Regions from separate parts of the Streptomyces sp. CRCS-T-1 genome, predicted to be linked through region 1. Evidence: riboswitches for the same ligand, from Rfam matches in the RefSeq annotation. Region 1 holds a riboswitch; the other holds the start of a gene.
What was found. A riboswitch is a leader RNA that binds a small molecule or an ion and turns the genes downstream of it on or off. The one in region 1 is predicted to bind glycine.
Positions count from the first base shown of each region.

Region 2: another riboswitch for glycine. It lies ahead of gcvT (glycine cleavage system aminomethyltransferase GcvT); the one in region 1 lies ahead of gcvP (aminomethyl-transferring glycine dehydrogenase).

Region 1 covers NZ_CP101651.1:7,200,931-7,205,738, forward strand. Annotated here, with positions in the region: gene NNW99_RS32635 (MerR family transcriptional regulator) at 1-475, shown strand, start outside; gene NNW99_RS32640 (DNA polymerase IV) at 614-2,023, shown strand; gene NNW99_RS32645 (PRC-barrel domain-containing protein) at 2,040-2,414, opposite strand; glycine riboswitch at 2,528-2,623, shown strand; gene gcvP (aminomethyl-transferring glycine dehydrogenase) at 2,800-4,808, shown strand, end outside.
Region 2 covers NZ_CP101651.1:2,367,756-2,372,563, reverse strand. Annotated here, with positions in the region: gene glyA (serine hydroxymethyltransferase) at 74-1,336, opposite strand; gene gcvH (glycine cleavage system protein GcvH) at 1,351-1,728, opposite strand; gene gcvT (glycine cleavage system aminomethyltransferase GcvT) at 1,885-3,060, opposite strand; glycine riboswitch at 3,181-3,282, opposite strand; gene NNW99_RS10360 (AAA family ATPase) at 3,465-4,133, shown strand; gene NNW99_RS10355 (enhanced serine sensitivity protein SseB) at 4,787-4,808, shown strand, end outside.

The DNA of each region.
Region 1 (4,808 bases):
CGGCCCCACGGCCTGCGCGGCCGCCGGTATCACCTACCGGCAGCTGGACTACTGGGCCCGCACGGGTCTCGTCGAGCCGAGTGTGCGCCCCGCCTACGGGTCCGGGACGCAGCGGTTGTACAGCTTTCGGGACGTCGTCGTCCTGAAGATCGTCAAGAGGTTCCTCGACACCGGGGTCTCGCTGCAGAACATCCGCACGGCGGTCCAGCACCTCAGAGAACGCGGTTTCCGCGACCTGGAGCGGATGACGCTGATGAGTGACGGTGCGACGGTCTACGAGTGCACCTCGCCGGACGAGGTCCATGCCCTGCTCCAAGGGGGGCAGGGAGTCTTCGGGATCGCCGTGGGTGTGGTGTGGCGGGACGTAGAGAGCGCGCTGTCGCAGCTGCACGGGGAGCGGATCGACACCGGGGAGACCCTGGTCGGGCCCAATCCGGCGGACGAGCTGGCGCGGCGGCGGAACAGGGCCGTCTGACCCGCCGGACGGCGCGGTGCGGGTGCGGGTGCGGCCGCAGGGGGCGGGACGTTTCCGCGCCGGACCGCGAGCGGTGTTCCGGGGTGGCCGGGACGGTTCGGCACGGCGTTGTCAGTGGCGTAGGGCAGCATCGGAGTTGTGAGAACCGCGCCCACGATCCTGCATCTCGACATGGATGCCTTCTTCGCCTCGGTGGAGCAGGCGTCCAAGCCGAGCCTGCGCGGGAAGGCCGTGGTCGTGGGCGGGCTCGGGCCGCGGGGTGTGGTCGCGACCGCGTCGTACGAGGCGCGGGTCTTCGGGGTGCACTCGGCGTTGCCCATGGCGCAGGCCCGGCGGCTCGCGCCCAACGCCGCGTATCTCGTGCCGCGTTTCGGGTTCTACCGGGCGATCAGCGAGCGTGTGATGGAGCTGCTGCGGGCGCTGTCGCCGCTGGTGGAGCCGCTGAGCCTGGACGAGGCGTTCGTGGACCTGGAGGCCGGGGGAACGGCCTGGGACGAGCGTTCGGCGCGGCTGGCCGGGGTGAAGCTGCGTGCGGACATCCGGGCCGTCACGGGCCTCACGGGGTCGGTGGGGCTGGCCGCGTCCAAGATGCTCGCCAAGATCGCCTCGGAGCAGGCCAAGCCCGACGGGCTGGTGATGATCGAGCCGGGGACGGAGCGGGCCATGCTGGGGCCGATGTCGGTGCGGACCCTGCCGGGAGTCGGGCCGGCGACGGGCGACCATCTGCGGCGGGCCGGGATCACCACGGTCGAGGAGATCGCCGAGGCGGGTGAGGACGAGCTGGTCCGGCTGCTGGGGAAGGCGCACGGGCACGGGCTCTACGCCATGGCGCTGGCACGGGACGACCGGCCCGTGGTGGCGGAGCGGGAAGCGAAGTCGGTGTCGGTCGAGGACACCTACGACGTGGACATCCACGACCGGCTGCGGGTCGGGCTGGAGGTGCAGCGGCTCGCCGACCGCTGCGTACGGCGGCTGCGCGGGGCCGGGCTGTCCGGGCGGACCATCGTGCTGAAGGTGCGGCGGTACGACTTCTCGACACGCACCCGGTCCGAGACGCTGCGCGGGCCGACGGACGATCCCGGGGTGATCCGTGAGGCGGCGGCCAGACTGCTGGACTCGGTCGACACCACGGGCGGTGTGCGGCTGCTCGGAGTGGGTGTCAGCGGGCTCGCCGACTACACGCAGGAGGACCTGTTCGCCCAGGCGGCCGGGGAGCGGGCGGTCACGGAGGGCCCGGTGGAGGAGCACGCCCCGGCTCCGGTCGAGGAGCAGCCCGAGCCGGCCGAGCGGCGGTGGCCCGCCGGGCACGATGTGCGGCACACCGGGTTCGGGCACGGGTGGGTGCAGGGCAGCGGCCTGGGGCGGGTCACCGTGCGGTTCGAGACGCCCGACTCGGAGCCCGGGCGTGTGCGGACCTTCCGGGTCGACGATCCGGAGCTGGAGCCGGCGGATCCGTTGCCGCTGGTGTTACGAGACCCTGAAGGGGGCCATGGGCCGGAGGGTGACGACGACTCCGGGGGTGTGGGGCTGCGGTCCGTCGCCCCTTAGGCGGCTCGCCCGGGGTTCAGGCCGGCTCGTCCTTCCCCGCCAGTTTGCCGAACTCGTGGTCCTGGAGCGGGGGAGGGGCGGCGACGTCCAGGCCGTAGTGGTGGTAGAGCTGGAGTTCCTGCTCGGGGGAGAGGTGGCGGCCCACGCCGAAGTCCGGGGCGTCCTTGATCAGGGCGCGGTCGAAGGGCACGTGGAGGGCGCCCTCGATCAGCTCGCTGGGCTCGAGGGGGACGAAGGCGTCCCTGCTGAACAGGCCGGTCCGTATGGCCGCCCACTCCGGGACGCCGGTGGCGTCGTCGAGGTAGACCTCGTCGATCGTGCCGATCCTGGTCCCGTTGCGGTCGAACGCCTTGCGGCCGATCAAGTTGCGCGGATCGATATCGGTTCGCACGGGCCCTCCACATGGTCGCAACTCATCCGTAAACACTACAAAACGGCACAATCGAGGAGGCGGCCACTCGAAGGTTCGTGCGTTGACCGCGCTGGTAGGCTGACAACGGCTGCTGACCCCGTGCGGGAGAGTCCTCCAGACACCATCGGAGGCGCCGAAGGAGCAAATCCTCCCCGGAATCTCTCAGGCCCACGTACCGCACGGACGAGGTCACTCTGGAAAGCAGGGCGGATGTCACGGCTTCCGCCCTCACCGACGGTGAAAGCCGGAGGCCTTCGGGCGATCCGGTGAAGCTCTCAGGTTGACATGACAGAGGGGGAGGCCGTCCGGGTACCCGTGCCGTGGTGCCCCTCGAAGGTCGTGTCAGACCAGGAGGCCTCCGCATATGACCGCCCATCGCATTCCGCTCTCCGAGCTCGAAGAGGCAGTTCCCTTCGAGCAGCGCCACATCGGCCCCGACCACGAGGCGTGCGCCAAGATGCTCGCGCACGTCGGATACGGCTCGCTGGACGAGCTGACGGCCGCCGCCGTCCCGGCCGTGATCAAGAGCGCCGAGGCGCTGGACCTGCCGGGCGCCCGCAGCGAGGCCGAGGTGATCGCCGAGCTGCGCTCCCTCGCCGACCGCAACCAGGTCCTCGGCTCCATGATCGGGCTCGGCTACTACGGAACGTTCACGCCGCCGGTGATCATGCGCAACGTCATGGAGAACCCGTCCTGGTACACGGCCTACACGCCGTACCAGCCGGAGATCTCGCAGGGCCGGCTCGAGGCGCTGCTCAACTTCCAGACCATGGTCGCCGACCTGACCGGACTGCCGACCTCCGGCGCCTCCCTGCTCGACGAGGGCACCGCGGCGGCCGAGGCCATGGCGCTGTCGCGGCGGCTGGGCAAGAACAAGAAGGGCCTGTTCCTGGTCGACGCGGACACGCTGCCGCAGACCATCGCCGTGATCGAGACCCGGGCCGAGCCGACCGGTGTCGAGGTCGTCGTCGCCGATCTCAGTGACGGCATCCCCGCCGGGATCGCCGAGCGCGAGATCAACGGCGTGCTGATCCAGTACCCGGGCGCCTCCGGAGCCGTACGGGACATCAAGCCGGTCATCGACCAGGCGCACGGGCTCGGGGCGCTCGTCACCGTCGCCGCCGATCTGCTCGCGCTGACCCTGCTGAAGTCGCCCGGTGAGCTGGGCGCGGACATCGCGGTCGGGACGACGCAGCGCTTCGGCGTGCCGATGGGCTTCGGCGGACCGCACGCCGGTTACATGGCCGTCGGCGAGAAGATGGCGCGCAGCCTGCCCGGGCGGCTCGTCGGCGTGTCCGTGGACGCCGACGGGAACAAGGCCTACCGGCTGGCGCTGCAGACGCGTGAGCAGCACATCCGCCGTGAGAAGGCCACCAGCAACATCTGCACGGCGCAGGTGCTGCTCGCCGTGATGGCCGGCATGTACGCCGTCTACCACGGGCCGGAGGGCCTGAAGAGCATCGCGCGGCGCACCCACCGCTACGCCACGGTCCTCGCCGCCGGGCTCGGACACGGCGGGGTCGAGGTCGTGCACGGGGCCTACTTCGACACCCTGACCGCGCGCGTCGAGGGCCGGGCCGCCGAGGTCGTGGCCGCCGCGGCGCGGAACGGGGTCAACCTGCGTCTCGTCGACGCCGACCAGGTCTCGATCTCCTGTGACGAGACCACGACGCGGGCCCAGCTGCGTGCCGTATGGGCCGCGTTCGGGGTCGAGGGTGTCGTCGAGGCGCTGGACGCCGCCACCGAGGACGGGCTGCCCGGCGCCCTGCTGCGGTCCGACGAGTACATGACCCACCCCGTCTTCCACCAGTACCGTTCCGAGACCGCCATGCTGCGTTACCTGCGCCGGCTGGCCGACCGTGACTACGCGCTCGACCGCGGCATGATCCCGCTGGGCTCCTGCACCATGAAGCTCAACGCGACCACGGAGATGGAGCCGGTCACCTGGCCCGAGTTCGGGCAGCTGCACCCCTTCGCGCCCGCCGAGCAGGCCGAGGGCTACCTCACGCTCATCCACGAGCTGGAGGACCGTCTCGCCGAGGTCACCGGCTACGACAAGGTGTCCCTCCAGCCGAACGCCGGGTCGCAGGGCGAGCTGGCCGGTCTGCTCGCCGTACGCGGGTACCACCGGGCCAACGGGGACGAGCAGCGCACCGTGTGCCTGATCCCGTCGTCCGCGCACGGCACCAACGCCGCGAGCGCGGTGATGGCGGGCATGAAGGTCGTCGTCGTCAAGACCGCCGAGGACGGCGAGATCGACGTCGAGGATCTGCGGGCGAAGATCGAGCAGCACCGTGACGAGCTGGCCGTGCTGATGATCACCTACCCGTCCACGCACGGCGTGTTCGAGGAGCATGTCTCCGAGATCTGCGC
Region 2 (4,808 bases), 4.8 Mb from region 1:
CGCGACCGCTTGTGGCGGGCGCGGCGCCCTGAAAGGTTTCTTCGCTCTTGTGCAGGTGTTACTTGTGCGGGTGCTACTTGTTGAGGCCCGGGTACAGCGGGTGCCGGTCGGCGAGGGCCTTCACCCGGGCCTTGAGCGCGTCCGAGTCGTAGGACGGCTTCAGCGTCTCGGCGATGACGTCCGCGACCTCCGCGAAGTCCTCGGCCGTAAAGCCCCGGGTCGCCAGGGCCGGCGTGCCGATCCGCAGACCGGACGTCACCATCGGCGGGCGCGGGTCGTTCGGGATCGCGTTGCGGTTGACCGTGATGCCCACCTCGTGGAGGCGGTCCTCGGCCTGCCGGCCGTCCAGCTCCGAGTGGCGCAGGTCGACCAGGACCAGGTGCACGTCCGTGCCGCCGGACAGGACGTCCACACCCACGGCCCGGACGTCGTCCTTCACCAGACGCTCGGCCAGGATGCGGGCACCCTCCAGCGTACGGCGCTGGCGCTCCTTGAAGTCCTCGGAGGCCGCGACCTTGAACGAGACCGCCTTGGCCGCGATCACATGCTCCAGCGGACCGCCCTGCTGACCGGGGAAGACAGCCGAGTTGATCTTCTTGGCGAGCTCGGACGTGGAGAGGATCACACCGCCGCGCGGGCCGCCCAGCGTCTTGTGGGTGGTGGTGGTCACCACGTGCGCGTGCGGAACGGGGTTCGGGTGCAGGCCCGCCGCCACCAGCCCGGCGAAGTGCGCCATGTCGACCATCAGGTACGCGCCGACCTCGTCCGCGATCCGGCGGAACTCGGCGAAGTCCAGCTGCCGCGGGTAGGCCGACCAGCCCGCGACGATCAGCTTCGGCCGGGACTCCTTCGCCAGCCGCTCCACCTCGGCCATATCGACCCGGCCGTCCTCGCCCACGTGGTAGGCGACGACGTCGTAGAGCTTGCCGGAGAAGTTGATCTTCATGCCGTGGGTCAGGTGCCCGCCGTGCGCGAGGTTCAGACCCATGATGGTGTCGCCCGGCTTGAGCAGCGCGAACATCGCGGCGGCGTTGGCCTGGGCGCCGGAGTGCGGCTGGACGTTGGCGTGCTCGGCGCCGAACAGCTCCTTGACGCGGTCGATCGCGATCTGCTCGACCACGTCGACGTGCTCGCAGCCGCCGTAGTAGCGGCGGCCCGGGTAGCCCTCGGCGTACTTGTTGGTGAGGACCGAGCCCTGCGCCTCCATGACCGCGACCGGGGCGAAGTTCTCCGAGGCGATCATCTCGAGCGTGGACTGCTGCCGGTGCAGCTCGGCGTCGACCGCGGCGGCGACGGCCGGGTCGAACTCGTGCAGGGACGTGTTCAGGACGGACATACGGCTACGACCTCTCAGCCGGCGGAGAAGGCGGTGTACTCGTCGGCGGAGAGCAGGTCGCCCGGCTCGTCCGTGACGCGCACCTTGAACAGCCAGCCGCCCTCGAAGGGGGCCGAGTTCACCAGGGACGGGTCGTTCACCACGTCCTCGTTGACCTCGGTGACCTCGCCGGAGACCGGGGAGTAGAGGTCGGAGACGGACTTGGTCGACTCCAGCTCGCCGCAGGTCTCGCCGGCGGACACGGCGTCACCGACCTCGGGGAGCTGGACGAAGACGACGTCGCCGAGCGCGTTGGCCGCGTGCTCCGTGATGCCGATCGTCGAGACGCCGTCCTGGGCGCCCGACAGCCACTCGTGCTCCTTGCTGTACCGCAGCTCATTGGGGTTGCTCATGGCCTGGATTCTCCTGTACGCGCGGGAGTGCTGATGTATGTCGAGGAATGCTTGTGCATGCCGGTGAAGGGGACCGCTGGTGAGCGGGGGTGAGACGGCCCGGGACCGCGGTGGCGGCCCGCGCGCCGGTGCCTGCTTCTGGCGCTGGGCCAGTCTCTACTTCTGGCGCTTGTAGAACGGCAGCGCCACGACCTCGTACGGCTCGTGACTGCCCCGGATGTCCACGGCCACACCGGGTGTGCCGGGAGCCGCGTGCGCGGGGTCGACGTACGCCATCGCGATCGGCTTGCCGAGCGTCGGGGAGGGCGCGCCGGAGGTGATCTCGCCGATCACCTCACCGCCGGTGACGACCGGGTACCCGGCTCGCGGGACCCTACGGCCCTCGGCGACGAGGCCGACCAGGACGCGGGGCGGGTTCTGCTCGGCGCGCGCGGCGGCCTCGGTGAGGGCCTCGCGGCCGACGAAGTCGCCCTCCTTCTCGAACTTCACCACCCGGCCGAGCCCGGCGTCGAAGGGCGTCAGGGAGGTGCTCAGCTCGTGCCCGTACAGCGGCATGCCCGCCTCCAGGCGCAGCGTGTCGCGGCAGGACAGCCCGCACGGGACCAGGCCGGCGGCCTCGCCCGCCTTGGTCAGGGCCTGCCACAGCTCGACCGCGTGCTCCGGCTTCACGAACAGCTCGAAGCCGTCCTCGCCGGTGTACCCGGTGCGGGCGATCAGCGCCGGGACGCCCGCGACGGTGCCGGGCAGGCCGGCGTAGTACTTCAGGCCGTCCAGGTCGGCGTCGGTGAGGGACTTCAGGATCCCCGGGGACTCGGGGCCCTGTACGGCGAGCAGTGCGTAGGCGTCCCGGTCGTCGCGCACCTCGGCGTCGAAGCCGACGGAACGTTCCACCAGGGCGTCCAGGACCACCTGGGCGTTGGAGGCGTTGGCGACGACCATGTACTCCTGCTCGGCCAGCCGGTAGACGATCAGGTCGTCGAGGATGCCGCCGTCGGCCTGGCAGATCATGGTGTAGCGGGCGCGGCCGGGCTTGACCCCGCCGATGTTGCCGACCAGCGCGTGGTCGAGCAGGGCGGCGGCCCCGGGGCCCGTGACGGTGATCTCGCCCATGTGGGAGAGGTCGAACAGCCCGGCCTTCGTGCGCACGGCGTTGTGCTCGTCGCGCTCGGAGCCGTAGCGCAGGGGCATGTCCCAGCCGGCGAAGTCGGTCATCGTCGCGCCGAGGGCACGATGCAGGGCATCGAGCGCGGTGTGGCGGAGTTCTCCTGTACTGCTCACGGTCGGTCGTCTCCCAAGGCATAAGGCATGACGGGCGAGGTCGTTCCTCCCCATCTGTCATCGGAACCTGAGAGGTTCGCCATGACCGCGCAGGTCATCGGCTTGCACCTTGGGTGGGGCCACGCCGCTTCCCCGGACTCCGGAGGAAGGGTGCGGCCCGCTTTTCAGATGTGCCTCGCCCGCGCGGTAACGGGGCCTGAGAGATTCAAGGGAGGGACTTGCTCCTTCGGCGCCCCAGTGGTGAAACGGTGCTGGGGACTCTCCCGCGCGGATTCAAACGGCCGGTATGCAGTTGGCGGGCACATCATTGCACGCATCGTCGCGGGGTGGCAGGGGGACCACCCTGTAGCAGGGCTGTTGCAGGAAGAGGACTAAAACCAGAGACATCGGGCATTACCTTCTCTTTACACTCGGCGGGCATGGGACTCCGTACCTGGCCCCAGGGGAGGACGATCACGGTGAACAGGACCACCGCGTACGCCACGACGTCGGGCATCGCGCTGCCCGAGCAGCCGGCCGCTCCGGTGCGTGCGGTCTGCGGCCCGCAGCCCGCGCCGGTCGTCCGCGATCTGCGCGAGCGCGCCGGCCGCGGCCCGCACGCGCTGCTGTTCGGCTCCCGCGACATCGTCGTGGTCACGGGCCTGCCCGGCAGCGGCAAGTCCACGCTGATGCGGCGCACCGTGCCGGGCCGGCGCATCGACTCCCAGGACACCCGCGACCACTGGGACGGCCGCATGCCGCGCGCCCTGCCGTACGCGGTCTACCGCCCGCTCGTCCGCCTCGCCCACTACGCCGGGCTGCGCCGCGCCCTGCGCACCGGTGAGGGCGTCGTCGTGCACGACTGCGGCACCCAGGCCTGGGTCCGCCGCTGGCTCGCCCGCGAGGCCCGCCGCCGGGGCGGCACGCTCCACCTGCTGATGCTCGACGTCACCCCCCAGCAGGCCCTGGCCGGCCAGCGCGACCGCGGCCGGGGCGTCTCGCGCTACGCCTTCCTGCGCCACCGCGCCGCCACCACCCGCCTCCTCCACGAGGTCGAACGCGGCGAACTCCCCACCGGCTGCGGCTCAGCCATCCTCGCCGACCGCGACGCAGCAAACACCCTCCACCGCATCGCCTTCACGGGCTGACGCCCCGGGCGCACGGGGCTGCGTTCACGGCCCGACTGTGGTGGGCACGGGCCGGCTGTCCAGGGCTGGGGGTTGTGGTTCATGGGGCCGGTGATCCGGGGCCGGGGAGTTGTGGTTCGGGCCGGTGACCCGTGTGCACGGGGCGGTGCCGTCGGCCGGGCGTCCGGGAAGAAGGGGCCGTCCGCCGACCCCGCTGTGCGCAGGGGGGCCGGCGCGCGCCGGGGAGCACAGGCCGTCCGCGTGCGGCCCCGTGCAGCGGGCCCGCGTCCGCGGTTGGTGAGCCCGGAGGCGGGGGCGGCGGCGCGGCGGTCGGCGATCCGTGTGTATAGGACAGGCATCCGCGCGGTCGTCTGCGCCGGACAGCCCAGCCCATCCGCATTCCGGCCCTGAGCCGTGTGCACGCGGCAGGCGCCTGCGGTCGGTGCGCCGCGCACAAAGCCCGTCCGCCCGCAGCCCCGGCCGTGTGCCCGCGGCACGCATCCACGGTCGGAGCACCCCCCACACACAGCCCGTCCTCCCGCCAGGATTCGGCAGGCCCGGGGCCGCCGTCCGGCCACCCCCGTCACCAGTCATGCTTCACGGGGTGGCAGCCCCCCGTTCCCGAGCCGCTAGCCTTTCAGTCACAGCAGTGGTTTCAGGCAGGCGGTAGGCAGATGGACTTCCCGGCGGACTTCT